Regions from separate parts of the Massilia sp. UBA6681 genome, predicted to be linked through region 1. Evidence: predicted binding sites of a transcription regulator. Region 1 holds the regulator's gene; the other holds the start of a gene.
The links. The regulator NrdR, encoded in region 1, represses ribonucleotide reductase genes. The targets are predictions, from matches to a motif close to CACNANATNTNGTG.

Region 1 (8,876 bases):
CGTCCGGGCGCACGGTGTAGATCTCGGTGTTGCCGTCCTTCGACAGGGCCACGGCCAGCATGCTGCCGTCCGGCGACCAGGCCGGCGCCGAGTTGTTGCCCTTGACGTTGGAGATCACGTTGCGGCGTCCCGTCATCAGGTCCTGCAGGTAGACCACCGGCTTGCGGTCTTCCAGCGAGACGTAGGCGACCTTGGTGCCGTCCGGCGACCAGGCCGGCGAGATGATCGATTCGCGGCCGTGGGCGGCGACGATCTCGTTCTCGCCGTCGGCGTCGGCCACCACCAGCGCGCTGCCGCGGCCGGTGTTCTTGACGTAGGCGATGCGGGTCGAGAAGATGCCGCGCACGCCGGTCAGCTTTTCGTAGATGTCGTCGGCGATGCGGTGGGCCTGCAGGCGGACGTACTTCGGCTGCACTTCGCCGCCCAGCTGCGAGATCGGCGCACCCTTGACGGTGTCGTGCAGCTTGTAGCGGATCGCGAAGCGGCCGTCCGGGCTGCGGCTGACGCTGCCGACCACCAGCGCGTCGGCGCCGCTGGCGCGGAAGGCGGCCAGGTCGACGCTGGCGCTGTCGCTGATGGTCTGGCGCGCATCGATGACCTTGAAAATGCCGCTGCGCTCGAGGTCGGCGCGGATGATGTCGGAGACGTCGTCCTGCGCCAGGTTTTCGTCGGCAAAGGCCGCGACCGCGACCGGGATCTGGTTGCTGCCGACACCGGCGATCTCGACCTTGATCTGGGCATGGGTCGCCGTCCCCATCAGGAGGGTGGCGCTAAACAGCAGGTAATGGAGTTTTTTCATAGTCTGTCGTTGAAACCGAATCAGTCGTAGTCTTTCATCGAGAAATTGACATCAAGTATGCGTTCCACCGTTCCGTCCTTCTTTTTCGGAAGCGGGGATGCCTTTTTGATACCATTTTCCACTGCTCTGTCAAACTCAGGCACACCGCTGCTTTTCACCAGGCGCACCGACATGATTTCGCCGGTCGGCAGCTGCTCGACCTTGAACACGGCCTTCGGATTGCCCGGCATCGTGGTGCTGCCGCCATAGGCGGTGGCGCTCTTGATGGCGGCGGTGATCGCGGCCACGTAGCCCGAGTCGGCCCTCGGCGCGGTCGACTTTTCGGCCGTGCCGGTGCTGCCCATGGCGCCGGCCATGCGTTTCAGGTCTTCCTGGCGCAGCTTCTCGAGCTTGGCGGCTTCGGCCTTCTCGGCGGCGGCCTTCTGCTTCTTGGCCTCGGCCAGCTTGGCGGCTTCTTCTTTTTTCTTCTTCTCGGCTTCTTCCTTCTTGGCGAGCTCCTTCTTCTGGCGCTCGGCTTCTTCTTTCTTCTTCTTCTCGGCCTCTTCCTTCTTGGCGAGTTCCTTGCGTTCCGCTTCCTTGCGCAGCTCTTCCTTGCGCTCACGCTCTTTCTTCTCGGCCAGCTCGCGCTGTTCCTTTTCCTTGCGTTCCTTCTCGCGCTGCAGCTTGATGTCCGGCTCGACCGGCGCGGGACGTTCCACCGGCGGCGGTTCTACCGGACGCGGCGGCGGAGCGGGAACCGGCGCGGGCTCGGGTTCGGGCTCCGGCTCAGGGGCGGGCGGAGGCGGCAGCGCCGGCGCGGCGGCGCTCTGGACCGACATGTCCCAGACTTCGGCCTCGACAGCGACCGGCTCGTTGCTCTGCCAGCTGATGCCGAAATACAGGAAACCGAGCAGGATGGCATGCACCGCCACTGCCAGCAGGAAGGCTGGCAGGCGGCTCGGTTCTGGCGGCACGCGGTAGGGCGCGCCGGCGGTGGCAGGCTTCATTGCAGACATGTCACTTGGTGGCCAATCCCACCCGGTTGATGCCCATCTTCTTCGCTTCGGAAATCAGTTGGATCACGTCGTCGTACTTGCTCTCGCGGTCGCCTTCGATCAGGACCGGGTAGTCCGGATTCTCTTCGTGCAGGGCGCGCAGGCGGGCGAGCAGGGCGGTGCGGTCGGCCACGTCTTCCATGGCGAGCTTCTGCTTGCCGCCGACGCCGATCGACAGCTTGTTGTCGGTCTGGACCGCGACGCGGATATAGGTGTCCGGCGGCAGCGCCGACTTCTCGGCGGCCGGCAGGTTCACCACGCTCGGCGCCTCGTTGGCCGGCACCGCCATGAAGATGATGAGCAGCACCAGCATCACGTCGATGTAGGGCACGACGTTGATCTCGGATTTGAAAGCGCGTTTGCGTCCGCTGCGCAGGCTGCTGTTAAAGGCCATCCCGGTCCTCCGTCGATCAGCGCGCCTGGCGCTGCAGGATGTTCGAGAATTCTTCGACGAAGCTCTCGAAGCGGATCGCCAGGCGATCGATGTCGTGGGTGAAGCGGTTGTACGCCACCACCGCCGGGATCGCGGCGAACAGGCCGATCGCGGTAGCGATCAGCGCCTCGGCGATGCCGGGGGCGACCACGGCCAGGGTGGCCTGCTGCACGTTGGCCAGGCCGCGGAAGGCGTTCATGATGCCCCACACGGTGCCGAGCAGGCCGATGTAGGGGGAGACCGAGCCGACCGAGGCCAGGAAGTTCAGGTGGATGTCGAGGGCGTCGAGTTCGCGCTGGAAGGCGGCGCGCATGGCGCGGCGCGAGCCGTCCAGTACCGGACCCATGTCGTTCATGTCGCGCGCGGCCTGCTTGCCCTTGATGAATTCGCCCATGCCGGACTCGAAGATGCGGGCCAGCGGGCCGCTCTGGTCGCGCTGGGCGCTGGCGCTCTGGTGCAGGGTGTGCAGGTTGCCGCCGGCCCAGAAGCTGCGTTCGAACTGCTCGGTCTGGCTGCGCGCGGCGCGCAGGGCAAACGCCTTGCGGAAGATGTAGGTCCAGCTGACGATCGAGAGGATCAGCAACAGGGCCATGATCAGCTGCACAAGCACGTGGGCATTGGAGATCAGGGCGGTCAGCGAAAGGTCTGGAGTCTCGGTCATCGGGTGGAAGTCTGTTGTCTAATATCTTGTCAAATGAACATGCGCCTACGCGGCGCGCATTTTATCAGCAGCCTGCTCGGGAAGCGAACGCGGGCGCATGGTGGCGGTGTCGACGCAGCCGACCTTGACGCTGGCGCTGGTGAGCAGCAGCTCGCCCTTCCAGGCCTGCTGGGCGAACTGGACCGATGCGCGGCCGAGCTTTTCGACCGTGGTGCGAATGGTCAGCACGTCGTCCAGGCGCGCCGGCGCATGGTAGTCCAGGGAAGCGCTCTTGACGACGAAGGCGGCACCCTCGGCCTCCAGCAATTCCTGCTGGCCGACGCCTGCCGCGCGCAGCCATTCGGTGCGCGCACGTTCAAAGAACTTCAGGTAATTGGCGTAAAACACGATGCCACCGGCGTCGGTATCTTCGTAATAGACCCTGACTGTCCAGTCAAAAGCTGAAGGCATTTCCCCTGCCATTTAAATGAAAATAGGAAACATTTTACGCGATTTTTACCCTCCTTATGTACGTTTGCGAACATATAGGACGGAAATGGTCGGGCGTGCCTATCGGTAAGGCAATGTCGGCGCGTAATAGTAGACGTGAAACATAGCCGAAAGGCCAATAACTGTAACACTTTCTCACAATTGCAGAGCGCCCGATACACGCCAGCAAGTCGAACAGTCCAGTGGACTGTTCGACAAAGGGGCGCACTTACAGATCAGGTGCGCTTGATGGCGAAGGGCGAGAAGCCCTGGCAAGTCGGCATCAGTTCGATGCTGTTCACGTTCACGTGCGGCGGCAGGGTCGCGATCCAATAGGCCGTGGCGGCGATGTCCTCGGCGCTCAGGGGCGTCGTGCCTTCGTACACCTTGGCCGCGGCAGCGTCGTCGCCCTTGAAGCGCACGTTCGAGAACTCGGTGCCGCCGCACAGTCCCGGCGCCAGGTTGGTGGCGCGCACGCCGGTGCCGACCAGGTCGGCACGCAGGTTCAGGGTGAACTGTTCCACGAAGGCCTTGGTGGCGCCGTACACGTTGCCGCCCGGGTAGGGGTAGTGGCCCGCCACCGAGCCCAGGTTGATGACCAGGCCGCTGCCGCGCGCCACCATGCCGGGGAGCACGGCGCGGGTCATGGTCACCAGGCCCTGGCAGTTGGTGGCGATCATGGTGTCCCAGTCTTCCAGCGGCACCTCGTGCGCCGGCTTGGTGTTCAGCGCCAGGCCCGCATTGTTGATGAGCACGTCGATGTCGCGCCAGCCTTCCGGCAGGCTGCTCAACGCCGCCTCGATCGAGGCGCGGCTGGTGACGTCCAGGGTGACCGCCAGGGCGCTGGCGCCCAGTTCGCGTGCCAGCTCTTCGACGCGCTCGGTGCGGCGCGCGGCGAGGATGGCGCGGTGGCCGTTCTGGACGAAAATGCGCGCCATCGCGGCGCCGAAGCCGGCCGAAGCGCCGGTGATAAAGACGATCATGGTAGGTCCTGAGGGCAAAGGAGCTGAAAATTGTAGCCGAAATGGCCAGCATCCCGCTGGCCGCCCCGAGCTTGTTAAGACGACAGCAGTTTCCTTGCCCTAAGAGGCCCGGATCACATACAATCAGCTGAATTCACGTCTCACGTAACTGGCGAAACACCGTGCGCCCGCATCCTGAAGCGGCCACGGCAAAGGTGGAGACCCACCGGGGAACCTGAGACGCCAACTCGCCGTTCGCCTGGGCAGCCACAACTGGTACGTGTCGTATCGGGCTGCCTTGCGCCGCTGGTCCCGCTGCCCGCACTGCGCTGCCGTTGTCTGGTATTTCTCTCGATTGGAGTTTTACATGTTTGCAAAAGATCATACGCTTGCCAATGTCGACCCGGAACTGTGGGATGCCATCCAGAAGGAAAACGTTCGCCAGCAAGACCACATCGAACTGATCGCTTCGGAGAACTACACCTCGCCGGCGGTGATGGAAGCGCAGGGCTCGCAGCTGACCAATAAATACGCCGAAGGCTATCCGGGCAAGCGCTACTACGGCGGCTGCGAATACGTCGACGTCGCCGAGCAGCTGGCGATCGACCGCCTGAAGCAACTGTTCGGCGCCGAAGCCGCCAACGTGCAGCCGAACTCGGGCTCGCAGGCCAACCAGGGCGTGTTCTTCGCCATGCTCAAGCCAGGCGACACCATCATGGGCATGTCGCTGGCCGAAGGCGGCCACCTGACCCACGGCATGGCCCTGAACATGTCGGGCAAATGGTTCAACGTCGTTTCCTACGGCCTGACCGAGCAGGAAGACATCGACTACGAGGCCATGGAACGCCTGGCTAGAGAGCACAAGCCGAAGATGATCATCGCCGGCGCTTCCGCTTTTGCCCTGCGCATCGATTTCGAGCGCTTCGCCCGCATCGCCAAGGAAGTCGGCGCCTACTTCATGGTCGACATGGCCCACTACGCCGGCCTGATCGCCGCGGGCGAGTACCCGAACCCGGTGCCGCACGCCGACTTCGTCACCTCGACCACCCACAAATCGCTGCGCGGCCCGCGCGGCGGCATCATCCTGATGAAGGCCGAGTACGAGAAGCAGATCAACTCGGCGATCTTCCCGGGCATCCAGGGCGGTCCGCTGATGCACGTCATCGCCGGCAAGGCCGTGGCCTTCAAGGAAGCGCTGTCGCCGGAGTTCAAGGAATACCAGAAGCAGGTGGTCAAGAACGCCAGCGCCCTGGCCAATACCCTGACCGAGCGCGGCCTGCGCATCGTCTCGGGCCGCACCGAGTCGCACGTGATGCTGGTCGACCTGCGTTCGAAGGGCCTGACCGGCAAGGAAGCGGAAGCGATCCTGGGCCAGGCACACATGACCTGCAACAAGAACGGCATCCCGAACGACCCGCAGAAGCCTTTCGTCACCTCGGGCATCCGCCTGGGCAGCCCGGCCTTCACCACCCGCGGCTTCAAGGAAGAAGACGCGGTCAAGGTCGGCCACCTGATCGCCGACGTGCTGGACAACCCGCACGACGCGGCGACCATCGAGCGCGTCAAGGCGGAAGTGAAGCAGCTGACCGACAAGTATCCGGTCTACGCGAAGTAAGCAACCCAGGGCCGCTCGCTGCGGCCCTTTTTGAATCCCCGGCGCCCATGAAATGTCCGTTCTGCCAGCATGAAGATACCCAGGTCCTCGACACCCGCGTGTCCGAGGAGGGGGACGCCATCCGCCGGCGCCGGCGCTGCGCGAAGTGCGACAAGCGCTTCACCACCTACGAGCGCATCGAATTGTCGATGCCGATCATCGTCAAGAAGAACGGCAGCCGCACCGAGTTCTCGTCGAACAAGCTGCGCGGCAGCCTGATGCTGGCCCTGCGCAAGCGCCCGGTCGCGGCCGAGGCCATCGACACCGCGGTCGCCACCATCGAAGAAAAGCTCCTGACCAGCGGCTTGCGCGAGGTGGACACCGGCTACGTCGGCGAGCTGGTGATGCAGGAACTCAAGCGCCTCGACAAGATCGCCTACATCCGCTTCGCCTCGGTGTACAAGAATTTCGAAGACCTGGCCGAGTTTCAGGAGGCGATCGCCGAAGTCGGCCAGCCCCGCAAATAAGCGCCTAACAATTCCCCTCATGGCGGCGTTGGGTCGTCTTGCCGTACTAGCGTACTGTCTTCGACGACCCGCCTTGCCCTGAGGGTTTTGTTAGGCGCTTAGCAAACGCCGCCACCTAAGCCCGGCAGTTCCCCAAACCCGATTGCGCCAGCTCACGGCTGGCCCCGCCACGCCTGATAACTTCGCAGCTCGCAAGCGCAAGCTGCTTGCGCAGGCTAACGAGGGGAGGGCGCCGTGCAGGGGAAGGCTCATGGTTTCACGCTGGCCGAGGTGCTGGTCGCATTGTTCGTGCTGGCGGTCGGCATCGTCGGCGCGGGCGCCACGCAGCTCAGCGCCGAACGCACCCGCCAGCAGTCGGCGCTGATGTCCGAGGCGGCCCAGCTGGCAGTCTCGCTGTCGGCGCGCATGCAGGTCAATCCTGCGGTCGCAAGCCTGCCCGACGGCGCCAATCCCTACCTGGCCTTGTCCTACGACGCAGGGAGCGGCCCGCCCGTGGCCGGCGCCAGCTGCTTCGACGCAGCCTGCACGCCGGCCCAGCTGGCCGAGTTCGACCTGCATGAAATCCGCCAGGCGGTGCATGCGCAATTCCCGCGCGGCCGCATCGCGGTGTGCCGCGACAGCTCGCCCTGGGAGAGCGCAGATGGACGCCCGCGCTGGAGCTGCGACGGCAATGCGGACGCCCTGCCGGTCGTCAAGCTGGGATGGCAGGGCACCGGCGATGCCCCCGGCTACGTGGGGGTGCTCCGATGATGCGCCGCGCACACCGGGAGCGGGGGATGACGATGCCCGAACTGCTGGTCGCCATGGTCGTCGGCCTGGGCGTGCTGCTTGCCGCCGCCAGCCTGTTCATCTTGGCCAACCGCGCCTTCGCCGCGCAGGTGGAGACGGCTGCAATGGACGATGCCGGGCGCTACGCGCTGGAGGCGGTCGCGCGCGCCGTGCGCCAGTCGGCGGCAGCCGACTGGGAGGAGCACGGCAGCGGACCGGAGCCGGACGCGCCGGCACGCCTGTCCGGGTATGATGCCCGTCGGGTCAGCCAGACCGGCTTCGGCATCGACAATGCGCCGGTCGACGCCGTCAACGGCAGCGACGTGCTGGCGATCCGCTTCCCCGGCACCGGTGCGCCGCCCAACGGCGACGGCACCAGCCTCGATTGCGCCGGCTTCGCCGTGCACCGCAACGAGGAAGGCTGGAGCATCTTCTACGTCGCCCGCAATGCCCAGGGCGACACCGAGCTGCGCTGCAAGTACCGCGGCGCCAGCGCCTGGACGGCGGACGCGGTGGTCGGCGCCGTCGACAGCTTCCAGGTGCTCTACGGGCTCGATGGCGACGCCGACGGCACGCCCGAGCGCTACCTGAACGCCAGCGCGCTGGCCGGGCTGGACGCGGGCCTGGTGCTGGTGGGCAGCACCCCCGCCGAGCGCGACGCCGACCTGCGCCGGCGCACCCATTGGAAGAAGATCGCCAGCGTGCGCGTGGCCCTGTTGCTGCGCGGGCCGGCCAGCCGGCTCGCCTCGGCACGCGAGCTGGTGTACGACTTGTTCGGTCGCGACTATGGCGCGCTCGCCGGCATCGACGCCGGCGCGATCGCGTCGGTCGAGATCGTGGGGCGGTCGGCGTCCGGGTCGGTGTGGCTGCTGGACGTGGCGTCCGTGCCGACGGCGACGCCGGCGGCGCCGAGCGTCCGGATGCCCACGATCGCCCTCGGGGACGCCCGCGTCGTCGAGGGCAACGGCCCTGGCCAGGGCCGGGTCGACCTGCCGTTCACCGTCTCGGGGACGCTCGGGCGTGAGGCCACGTTCGTCGTGCGGCCGGCGTGCGACGGCGTCGGGACGTGCCCGTCCGTCTTCAGCGTGACCGTGCCAGCAGGGGCGAAGAACGGGGTCGTGCGGCTGCCGTACGAGCGCAACACCACCTGGGACGGCGCGCAGCGCCTGATCACGGCCAGCGCCCGGCCGGTGCGGGGGGTCATGCCGACCCGCGACACGGGGGTGGCCCGCATCATCGAGGACGACCCGCGTCCGGTGTTCACCGTGAAGCCTCTGGCGGCGCGCATCAAGGAGGGCGCGCGGGCGTCCTGGCGGGTGTCGCTGTCGGCGCCCGCGGGGGTGCCGCTGTACGTGCGTGCGGTCTTCGTGAAGCCGGCGAAGGGGAGGGCTGTCCAGGTGCGTGACCTCGACCGGACCTGGGTTCGCCAGTACTACGGACGCCGCCCGGCGGCGGCGCCGTTCGCCGGCGAGTGGACCGCGCTCTACGGCACCATCGAGCCGGGCAAGCGAGAGGTGACGTTCAGCGTGCCCACCGTCAAGGACCGCGTGAAGGACGCCGGCGAGCAGATCGTGCTCACGGTCGCCTACGAGCCGGGATTCCCGCGCGACACCCGCCGGTACCCGGTGGT
Region 2 (8,876 bases), on a different contig from region 1:
GTGGTCGTCATTCGCGGGTGGAAGCCAAGCGTTAGTGGTGCACTACGAACTTGGATTCCGGCCTTCGCCGGAATGACGGTTTTGAGCTTAGTGGTACAAAGTGCTGCCGGGCCGTCAGGCCGGGCAGCACGTTTAGTGGCTTATTGGCAGGCTTCGCACTCGTCGAAGCCGGCGTCGCCCGGACGCAGGTAGCAGGCGGCGCCTTCCACCACTTCCGCGCTTGCAGCGGCCGGTGCCGCCGGAGCGGCAGCCACCGGACCGTTCGCTGCCGGCGCGGCGTGGCCGGCCACCAGGCCGCCCGAGACCGGCACCGCGTTCAGGGCGCCGGTGCGGGTGGTCGACTTCTCCATGTGCGTCGCCGCGATGGTGCGCAGGTAGTAGGTGGTCTTCAGGCCGCGCAGCCAGGCCAGCTTGTAGGTCTCGTCCAGCTTCTTGCCCGAGGCGCCGGCCATGTAGATGTTCAGCGACTGGGCCTGGTCGATCCACTTCTGGCGGCGCGAGGCGGCTTCCACCAGCCACTTCGGCTCGACTTCGAACGCGGTGGCGTAGATGTCGCGCAGGTCTTGCGGCACGCGGTCGATCTTGGAGAGCGAGCCGTCGAAGTACTTCAGGTCGGCGATCATCACCTCGTCCCACAGGTCGCGCGCCTTCAGGTCGCGCACCAGGTAGGAGTTGATCTCGGTGAACTCGCCCGACAGGTTCGACTTCACGTACAGGTTCTGGAAGGTCGGCTCGATGCAGGCCGACACGCCGATGATGTTCGAGATGGTCGCGGTCGGGGCGATCGCCACGCAGTTCGAGTTACGCATGCCGAACTGTTTGATGCGCTCGCGCACCACGGTCCAGTCCATCGATTCGCTGGTGTCCTGCTCCAGGTAGCCGCCGCGTTCTTCCGCCAGCAGCTTGATCGAGTCCTGCGGCAGGATGCCGCGGTCCCACAGCGAACCTTCGTAGGTCTCGTAGCGGCCGCGCTCTTCGGCCAGCTCGGTCGAGGCCAGGTAGGCGTAGTAGCAGACGGCTTCCATCGACTTGTCGGCGAACTCCACGGCCTTGTCCGAGGCGAACGGCACGCGCATCATGTGCAGGCAGTCCTGGTGGCCCATGATGCCCATGCCCACCGGGCGGTGGCGCAGGTTCGAGTTGCGCGCCTTGTCCACGGCGTAGTAGTTGATGTCGATGACGTTGTCCAGCATGCGCATCGCGGTGCGGATGGTCTTCTGCAGCTTGGCGTGGTCCAGGCCCTCGCCCTTCATGTGCTGCGGCAGGTTCACCGAGCCCAGGTTGCAGACGGCGATCTCGTCGGCGCTGGTGTTCAGCGTGATCTCGGTGCACAGGTTCGACGAGTGCACCACGCCGACGTGCTGCTGCGGCGAACGGATGTTGCACGGATCCTTGAAGGTGATCCACGGGTGGCCGGTCTCGAACAGCATCGACAGCATCTTGCGCCACAGGTCGAGGGCTTCGACCTTCTTGTACACGGTCATTTCGCCGCGTGCGGCCTTGGCTTCATAGGCGACGTAGGCTTCTTCGAAGGCCTTGCCGACCTTGTCGTGCAGGTCCGGGGTTTCGCTCGGCGAGAACAGGCTCCAGTGGCCCTTCTCCATCACGCGCTTCATGAACAGGTCCGGAATCCAGTTCGCGGTGTTCATGTCGTGGGTGCGGCGGCGGTCGTCGCCGGTGTTCTTGCGCAGGTCGAGGAATTCCTCGATGTCCATGTGCCAGGTTTCCAGGTAGGCGCAGACCGCGCCCTTGCGCTTGCCGCCCTGGTTCACCGCCACGGCGGTGTCGTTGACCACTTTCAGGAACGGGACCACGCCCTGCGACTTGCCGTTGGTGCCCTTGATGCGCGAGCCCAGCGCGCGGACCGGGGTCCAGTCGTTGCCCAGGCCGCCGGCGAACTTCGACAGCAACGCGTTTTCCTTGATCGCGTCGTAGATGCCTTCCAGGTCGTCGCCGACGGTGGTCAGGTAGCACGAGGACAGCTGCGAGCGGCGGGTGCCCGAGTTGAACAGGGTCGGGGTCGAGCTCATGAAGTCGAACGACGACAGCAGGTTGTAGAACTCGATGGCGCGCGCTTCGCGGTCGGCTTCGCGCAGGGCCAGGCCCATCGCGACGCGCATGTAGAAGGCCTGCGGCATCTCGATGCGGGTTTCGCGCACGTGCAGGAAGTAGCGGTCGTACAGGGTTTGCAGGCCGATGTAGCCGAACTGCAGGTCGCGGTCGGCGACGATGGCCTTGGCCAGGCGCTCGAGGTCGTACTTGCCCAGCTCTTCGTCCAGCAGTTCGTTCTGGATGCCCTTGGCGATGTATTGCGGGAAGTAGGTGATGTACTCGGCAGCGGCGCCGGCTTGCGGCACTTCATGGCCGAAGACTTCCTTGCGGATGGTGTGCAGCAGGATGCGCGCGGTGACCTGGCTGTAGGCCGGGTCGGTTTCCATCAGGGCGCGGGCGGCCAGGATGGCCGACTTGTGCAGCTCTTCGACCGGCACGCCGTCGTACAGGTTCTTCAGGGTCTCGGCGACGATGGCGTCGGCGTCGACGTGCTTTTCCAGGCCCGAGCAGGCCGCGTTCACGAGGGCGTGGACGTCGTTGATGTCCAGCGGACGGCGCTCGCCGCCGTCGACCACGTGGATCTGCGGCGCGGCGACCGGAGTACCGCCGGCGGCTTCCTTGGCGGCCTTGCGCTCTTCCATGCGCTTGGCGCGGTACAGCACGTATTCGCGGGCGACGTCATGCTCGCCCGAGCGCATCAGCGACAGTTCGACTTGGTCCTGCACGTCTTCGATGTGGAAGGTGCCGCCGTTCGGCTGGCGGCGCACGAGAGCGGCCACCACGTTGTCGGTCAGCTGCTCGACCAGCTCGCGGATGCGGGCCGACGCCGCGCCCTGCCCGCCGGCGACGGCGAGGAAGGCCTTGGTCATCGCGACCGAGATCTTGTGCGGCTCGAAAGCGACCACGGCGCCGTTGCGGCGGATAACCCGGTAGTCACCACGTGCGACGATTTCTGCGGGCGTGGCGGTGGCCGGCGCGCCCGGGGTGACGTGCGGATTGATCGAAATGTCTTGTGCTGTTTGCATTGAGCCTCCAGTGAGCAGCGGATTTGCCGTTGTTGTCTTGAGCCGGACTTGTCAACCGGACAAAATTTTAAGCAAAGCGATACCCCGCCAGCTGGAACTCCTCACTGGCAACCAAGGATGAGATCAATGCGGCAGGGTAGAAATCGTTGTTAATTCAGTAGCTTGCGGAGCAAGCTTCAAGTCGAACGTGAATCTAGTTTCTTCTGATCCACTACCACTATATCTAGTGTTCGAACTTGATATGAGACTAATTGTAGTGCCTGACCTAGGTCAGGGCAAGTGACGGAGCCCGTAATTTTTTTTGTTTTTTTTGGTGCGCTGGCTTGACAAGCCCATAGGGCAATAACGACGGGCGGTATGCGGTGAGTGAGCACTAACCCTGTTCCGGAACGCTGCACAAGGCTTAATCAGCTGCATGCGCGGCGCATCGTTCTTGTACATTTTGCACTGGCGAAAAGACAACACGATGACATGCCGACTCGCGCTTTTGCAGGAGACTCACGCATGGTCGTCCGGCGCGCAGATCTCCAGCTTCTGCATCTGATAGCGCAGCTGGCGCACGCTGATGCCGAGCAGGCTCGCTGCCTGGGTGCGGTTGAACTGGGTCTGCTGCAGGGCGCGTCCGATGATGTCGCGCTCGACCTGGCTCAGGTACTCGGGCAGGTTGCTCGGCAGGCCGTTGGGACCCAGCATGGCGGAAGCGGGCGCCGCCTCCACCGGGGCAGGCGCAGGCGTCGGCACCGGTTCCGGCAAGGGCGTGGGCGCGGGCATGCTCGCGGCCGGTTCGCGCCGCAACGCGTCGCCCGGCCGCGCCGCCTTGAGCGACAGGTCGCCCACTTCGATCACGCCGTCGTTGGCAAAGGCCAGCGCCCGCTCCAGCACGTTTTCCAGTTCGCGGATATTCCCCGGGAAGGAGTAAGCACGCAGCGCATCGAGCACGCCCGGCCCGAGCGCGGCCTGGCCGGGCCCGGTCAGGCGCGCCAGGATCGCGTCCACCAGCGGCGCCAGGTCGTCGATCCGTTCGCGCAGCGGCGGCAGCGACAGTTCGATCACGTTCAGGCGGTAGAACAAGTCCTGCCTGAACCTGCCCTGCTCCACGCATTTCGCCAGGTCCTGGTGGGTGGCGCTGATGATGCGCACGTCCACCGGCTCTTCCGTGGTGGCGCCGATCTTGCGCACGCGCCGCTCCTGGATCGCGCGCAGCAGCTTGACCTGCATCGGCAGCGGCAGGTCGGCCACTTCGTCCAGCATCAGGGTGCCGCCGTTGGCGGCCTGGAAGAAGCCGTCGCGCTCTTCGGCCGCGCCGGTGAAGGCGCCCTTGCGGTAGCCGAAGAACTCGGCTTCCATCAGGGTTTCGGGAATGGCGCCGCAGTTCACCGCCACGAACGCCTTGCCGGCGCGCGAACTCTGGGCGTGGATCTCGCGCGCGGCCAGTTCCTTGCCGCTGCCGGATTCGCCCGTGATCGAGATCGGTGCGTTCGAGCGCGCCAGCCGTCCGATCTGGGCGCGCAAGGCCGCCATCGCGCTTGACGTGCCGATCATGCGCGAACCGGGCGCCGCGCCGTCCGCCCGGGGCGCCGGGGCATCAAGCAGTTTCAGGGCCGAGCGCACCATCACGCGCAGCGCATCCAGGGCCACCGGCTTGGAGATGTAGTCGAAGGCGCCGGCCTTGAGCGCCACCACCGCGTTCTCGGCGCTGCCGTAGGCGGTGATGACGGCGATCGGCGTGCCCTTGTGCGACGCGGTCACCTCGCGCACCAGTTCCAGCCCCAGGCCGTCCGGCAGGCGCATGTCGGTCAGGATCAGCGCGTAGTCGTGTTCCTCGAGCAGCCCGCGCGCCTGGCGCAGCGTGGCCGCGCTGTCGACGTCCAGCCCCATCTTGAGCAGGGTGATCTCGAGCAGTTCGCGCAGGTCGGCTTCGTCGTCGACCACCAGGATGCGGGGTGCGGTCATGGTTCTCTCACACTATATATATAAGCAACCGGATCCTAGGCCGGCTGCGAGAAGCTGATCACGAAACGCCCGCTCGCCCGGCGCGGTCCGGTGGCGGTGGGGTCGAAGCGGTATTCGTAGTCGAGCTTCGCATCGTTGTTCAGGCACAGCTCGCGCGCCAGGTACAGGCCCAGGCCCGTGCCCTTGCTCGAGGTAGTATAGAAGGGTTCGAACAGGTGGGCGCGCACTTCGGGCGTGATGCCGGGGCCGTCGTCCTGCACGTGCAGTTCGATGCGGCCGGCGGCGTCCAGGGCCGGGAAGATGCGGATGCTGCCGGGCTCGCGGCTGGCATAGCGCACCGCATTGCCCAGCAGGTTGAGCAGCACTTCGTGCAGGTGCAGCGGGTCGAAGCGCAGCGCGCTCGTCCCGGGGTCGCCCAGGTAGACTATATCATCCGCGAGCCCATGGGTTTCGCAGAATTCGGCCTTCAGCTCGGCGAGAAAGCTGGCCAGCTGCACCGGCTCGCCGTTCGGCTGCACCTTGCGCGACAGCTGCAGGATGTCCTCGACCATGCGGTTCACGCGCGTCACGTTGTCGCCCACGATCTTCAGCAGGCGCACCTCGGCCGGGCCGTGCAGGTCTTCGGCCAGCAGCGCGGTGGCGTGGCCGATCGCCGACAGCGGATTGCGCACCTCGTGCGCGATGCTGGCGGTGAGGCGTCCCATCGAGGCCAGCTTGAGCTGCTGCGCCTGGTTCTCGATGGCGCTGACGTCCTGCATGAACACCACGCTGCGTCCCAGCGCGACATCGAGCGTGTCGACCCGTGCGAAGCGCAGCTTCAGGTGCACCGGCTGGTCGCGCCGGCCGCGCAGGGGGCCCGTGTCTTCCTGATAGGGCTTGACGGTCACGAACGCAGCGTCTTCGCTCGGCGCGCGCAGCCAGGCGCTGAAGGCTTGCGCCAGCGGTTCCAGCCCCGGCGCCTCGCCCAGCCGGAACGCCGCCACCTCCCCCTCCAGGCCCAGCATGCGGCGCGCCGCGGGGTTGCCGGTGTAGACCGCGCTGTCGTCGCCCACCACCAGGATGCCGTCGCCGACGTCGGCAATCACGATCGCGTTGATCGCCTGCTGGACGCGCAGGTCGACGCCGCGCTGCGCGGCCAGTTCTTCCTGCTTGATCAGGCGCGCCGCCAGGCGGTTTACCACCAGCACGCCGGCGAAGAAGGCGGCGCCGTACAGGCCGGCCTGCATCGGCGAGCGCCCGTTGTCCTGCATGAAGACCTGCCAGGTGGTTTCAAGCAGCAGGAACAGGGTGGCGACCGCGCTCGCAAACAGCGCCAGCGTCAAGGGAGCCAGGATGGCGGCGCCGGCCAGCGGGAACAGGTACAGGATCGCCAGGCCGCTGCGCATGCCGCCGGCTTCCAGGTAGAGCAGCGAGATCACGGCCAGGTCGAGCGCGATCTGGCAGCCCAGCTGCAGCGCGAAGCGGCGCCGCCACCAGGCGCCGAGCGCGCCGAAGACGAGCGCCGCCACCAGGTAGAACAGGCAGGCCGGGGTGTTGGCCGCGTCCAGGCGCACGCCCCCGTCGGTGATGCGCACGCCCAGGTAAAGCAGCAGCACCAGCGCGATGACGATGCGGGTGACGGTGAAGGTCTGGAGCGAGCGCCACAGGGTCATGCGCGCTTCGCGGGACAGCACTGCTCTTGGGGACATCGGCCGGCTTACTGCGGCGGCAGGCGCACGTGGCCCGGCGAGCAGTAGTCGTGGCCGTCGGCGTGCACCGCTTCGGAGGCCGGGAAATGGATGCCGCAGTGCGCGCACTGGGTCATGGTTTCGATTTCGGCCACCGGCGCCTGGCGCGGCGGTTCACGCGCATCTTGCCGATTGAGGGGCGGCTGCTGGCGCCCGCCCAGGCCCTTGAGTTTGGCGCGGATCGCCATGACGACCAGCCCGATCAGGAGGATCCAGAAGATGACGCGACTCATGCCAGCCCCCGGTGCAGGACGACTTCGAGCACGAAGCGGCTGCCGACGTAGGCCAGCGCCAGCGTGGCGAAGCCCGCCAGCGTGAAGCGCAGCGCGGTCTTGCCGCGCCAGCCTTGATAACGGCGGCCCGCCAGCAGCGCCGCGAACAGCAGCCAGGACAGCAGCGCGAACACGCTCTTATGGTCGAGGCGCAGGGCGCGGCCGAACAGCTGTTCGGAGAACACCACGCCCGACAGCACGGTGAGGCTGAGCAGGATGAAGCCGATCCAGATCACGCGGAACAGCAGCTTTTCCATGGTCAGCAGCGCCGGCAGCTGGTCCAGCGCGCTGCCCAGCCAGCCGCCGCTGGCGGCGCGCGTGTGCAGGCGCGCCTCCTGCAGGGCCATCAGCACGGCGTGGAAAGCGGCGATGGTGAGCGTGCTGTAGGCCAGCACCGCGACCACGACGTGCCAGCCGAAGGCCGGCGTCTGGCCGTTCAGCGGCAGCAGGCTGCCGGGGAAGACCACCGGCAGCACCACCGCCACCATGGCGAAAGGCATGACCAGGCGGCGCATGCCGTCGAGGGCGAAATTGCGGTTTTCCAGCCAGTAGGCAGCCACCGAGACCCACAGGGCGCTCGAGAGCATGATGGCGAAGCCGACCCGCAGCTGGCCCGGCTCGGCCACGTCGAGCCCGAGCGCGGCGCCATGCACCGCCCAGGCCAGGGCGGTGACGCCTGAGATGACGGCGCCCCGGCGCGACGGCAGCAGGGCGCACACCGCGTACAGCAGGGCCGCGGCGAGGAAGAGGGAGTTCTGCATAATAAGAGTCTACACCATCGGGAAATGGTGGGGGCGGGCCCTCCCCCGCCCCTAAGGCCTATTTAAGAGCGTATTTGCAACTAGTCCACCGCCGCCATCCGCAACTCCTCCGTATGATGCCGCTGCTGCTCTTCCATCACCATCACCCCCAGCTCCCTTTTGAGCGCGTTGAACTCCGGCGCCGCCGGGTCGCGCATGCGCGCAATCTCGACCAGCAGGTCGCGCTTGATCGTCCCCGGCCGGTAGGTCATCACGACGATCCGGTCCGCCAGGTAGACCGCCTCCTCGATGCTGTGGGTAACGAACAGGATGGTCTTCTTCAGCTCGGACCAGATGCGCAGCAGCTCGTCCTGCAGGTTGCGGCGGGTGAGCGCATCCAGGGCGCCGAAGGGCTCGTCCATCAGCATGATCGGCGAATCGAGCGCCAGCACGCGCGCGATCGCCACGCGCTGGCGCATGCCGCCTGACAGGTCCTTGGGAAAGCGCTGGCGGAAGTCGCTCAGGGACAGCATGCCCAGCAGGTCGCCGACCCGCGCGCGGATCTCGGCCTTGCCCAGGCCCTTGATGTGCAGGCCGAAGGCGATGTTGTCCTCGACCGTCATCCAGGGGAACAGCGCATATTCCTGGAACACCATGCCGCGGTCCGGCCCCGGCGCTGTAACCGGGTTGCCGTCGACCGTGATCGTGCCGCTGCTGGGCAGCGAGAAGCCCGCCACGGCGTTGAGCAGCGTGGACTTGCCGCAGCCGGATGGCCCGAGCAGGCAGGTGAACTGCCCGCGCGGGATGTCGAGGTCGATGTCCTGCAATGCCGTGACCGTCCTGCCGCCGGTTTCGAACAGCTTGTGGACGCCATCGACGCGGATATGCGGCTGCAGGACCTGCGGGGGGATAGCATGCGGTGCGTTCATGTCAGTGCTCCAGGCCGCGGTGCCAGCGCAGCAGGTAGTTATTCAGGCGGTTCATGGCGATGTCGATGGCCAGGCCGAGCAGGCCGATGGTGATCATCCCGGCGATGATCTTGTCGGACCAGAAGTACTCGCGCGCCTCCAGGATGCGGAAACCCAGCCCGTTGTTCACGGCGATCAT

Region 2: the regulator NrdR is predicted to act here: its motif matches at 3,293-3,306, upstream of B2R83_RS03230 (ribonucleoside-diphosphate reductase subunit alpha).

Annotation. Positions count from the first base shown of each region.
Region 1 covers NZ_DKJX01000006.1:16,494-25,369, forward strand. The annotation lists gene tolB (Tol-Pal system beta propeller repeat protein TolB) at 1-799, opposite strand, end outside; gene tolA (cell envelope integrity protein TolA) at 820-1,794, opposite strand; gene B2R83_RS01175 (biopolymer transporter ExbD) at 1,796-2,227, opposite strand; gene tolQ (protein TolQ) at 2,244-2,927, opposite strand; gene ybgC (tol-pal system-associated acyl-CoA thioesterase) at 2,973-3,377, opposite strand; gene B2R83_RS01190 (SDR family oxidoreductase) at 3,632-4,378, opposite strand; ZMP/ZTP riboswitch at 4,513-4,629, shown strand; gene glyA (serine hydroxymethyltransferase) at 4,725-5,972, shown strand; gene nrdR (transcriptional regulator NrdR) at 6,020-6,478, shown strand; gene pilV (type IV pilus modification protein PilV) at 6,713-7,228, shown strand; gene B2R83_RS01210 (PilW family protein) at 7,255-8,876, shown strand, end outside.
Region 2 covers NZ_DKJX01000027.1:35,403-44,278, reverse strand. The annotation lists gene B2R83_RS03230 (ribonucleoside-diphosphate reductase subunit alpha) at 141-3,077, opposite strand; gene B2R83_RS03225 (sigma-54-dependent transcriptional regulator) at 3,576-5,030, opposite strand; gene B2R83_RS03220 (two-component system sensor histidine kinase NtrB) at 5,066-6,718, opposite strand; gene B2R83_RS03215 (PP0621 family protein) at 6,727-6,990, opposite strand; gene B2R83_RS03210 (cytochrome C assembly family protein) at 6,987-7,790, opposite strand; gene B2R83_RS03205 (ABC transporter ATP-binding protein) at 7,871-8,698, opposite strand; gene B2R83_RS03200 (ABC transporter permease) at 8,700-8,876, opposite strand, start outside.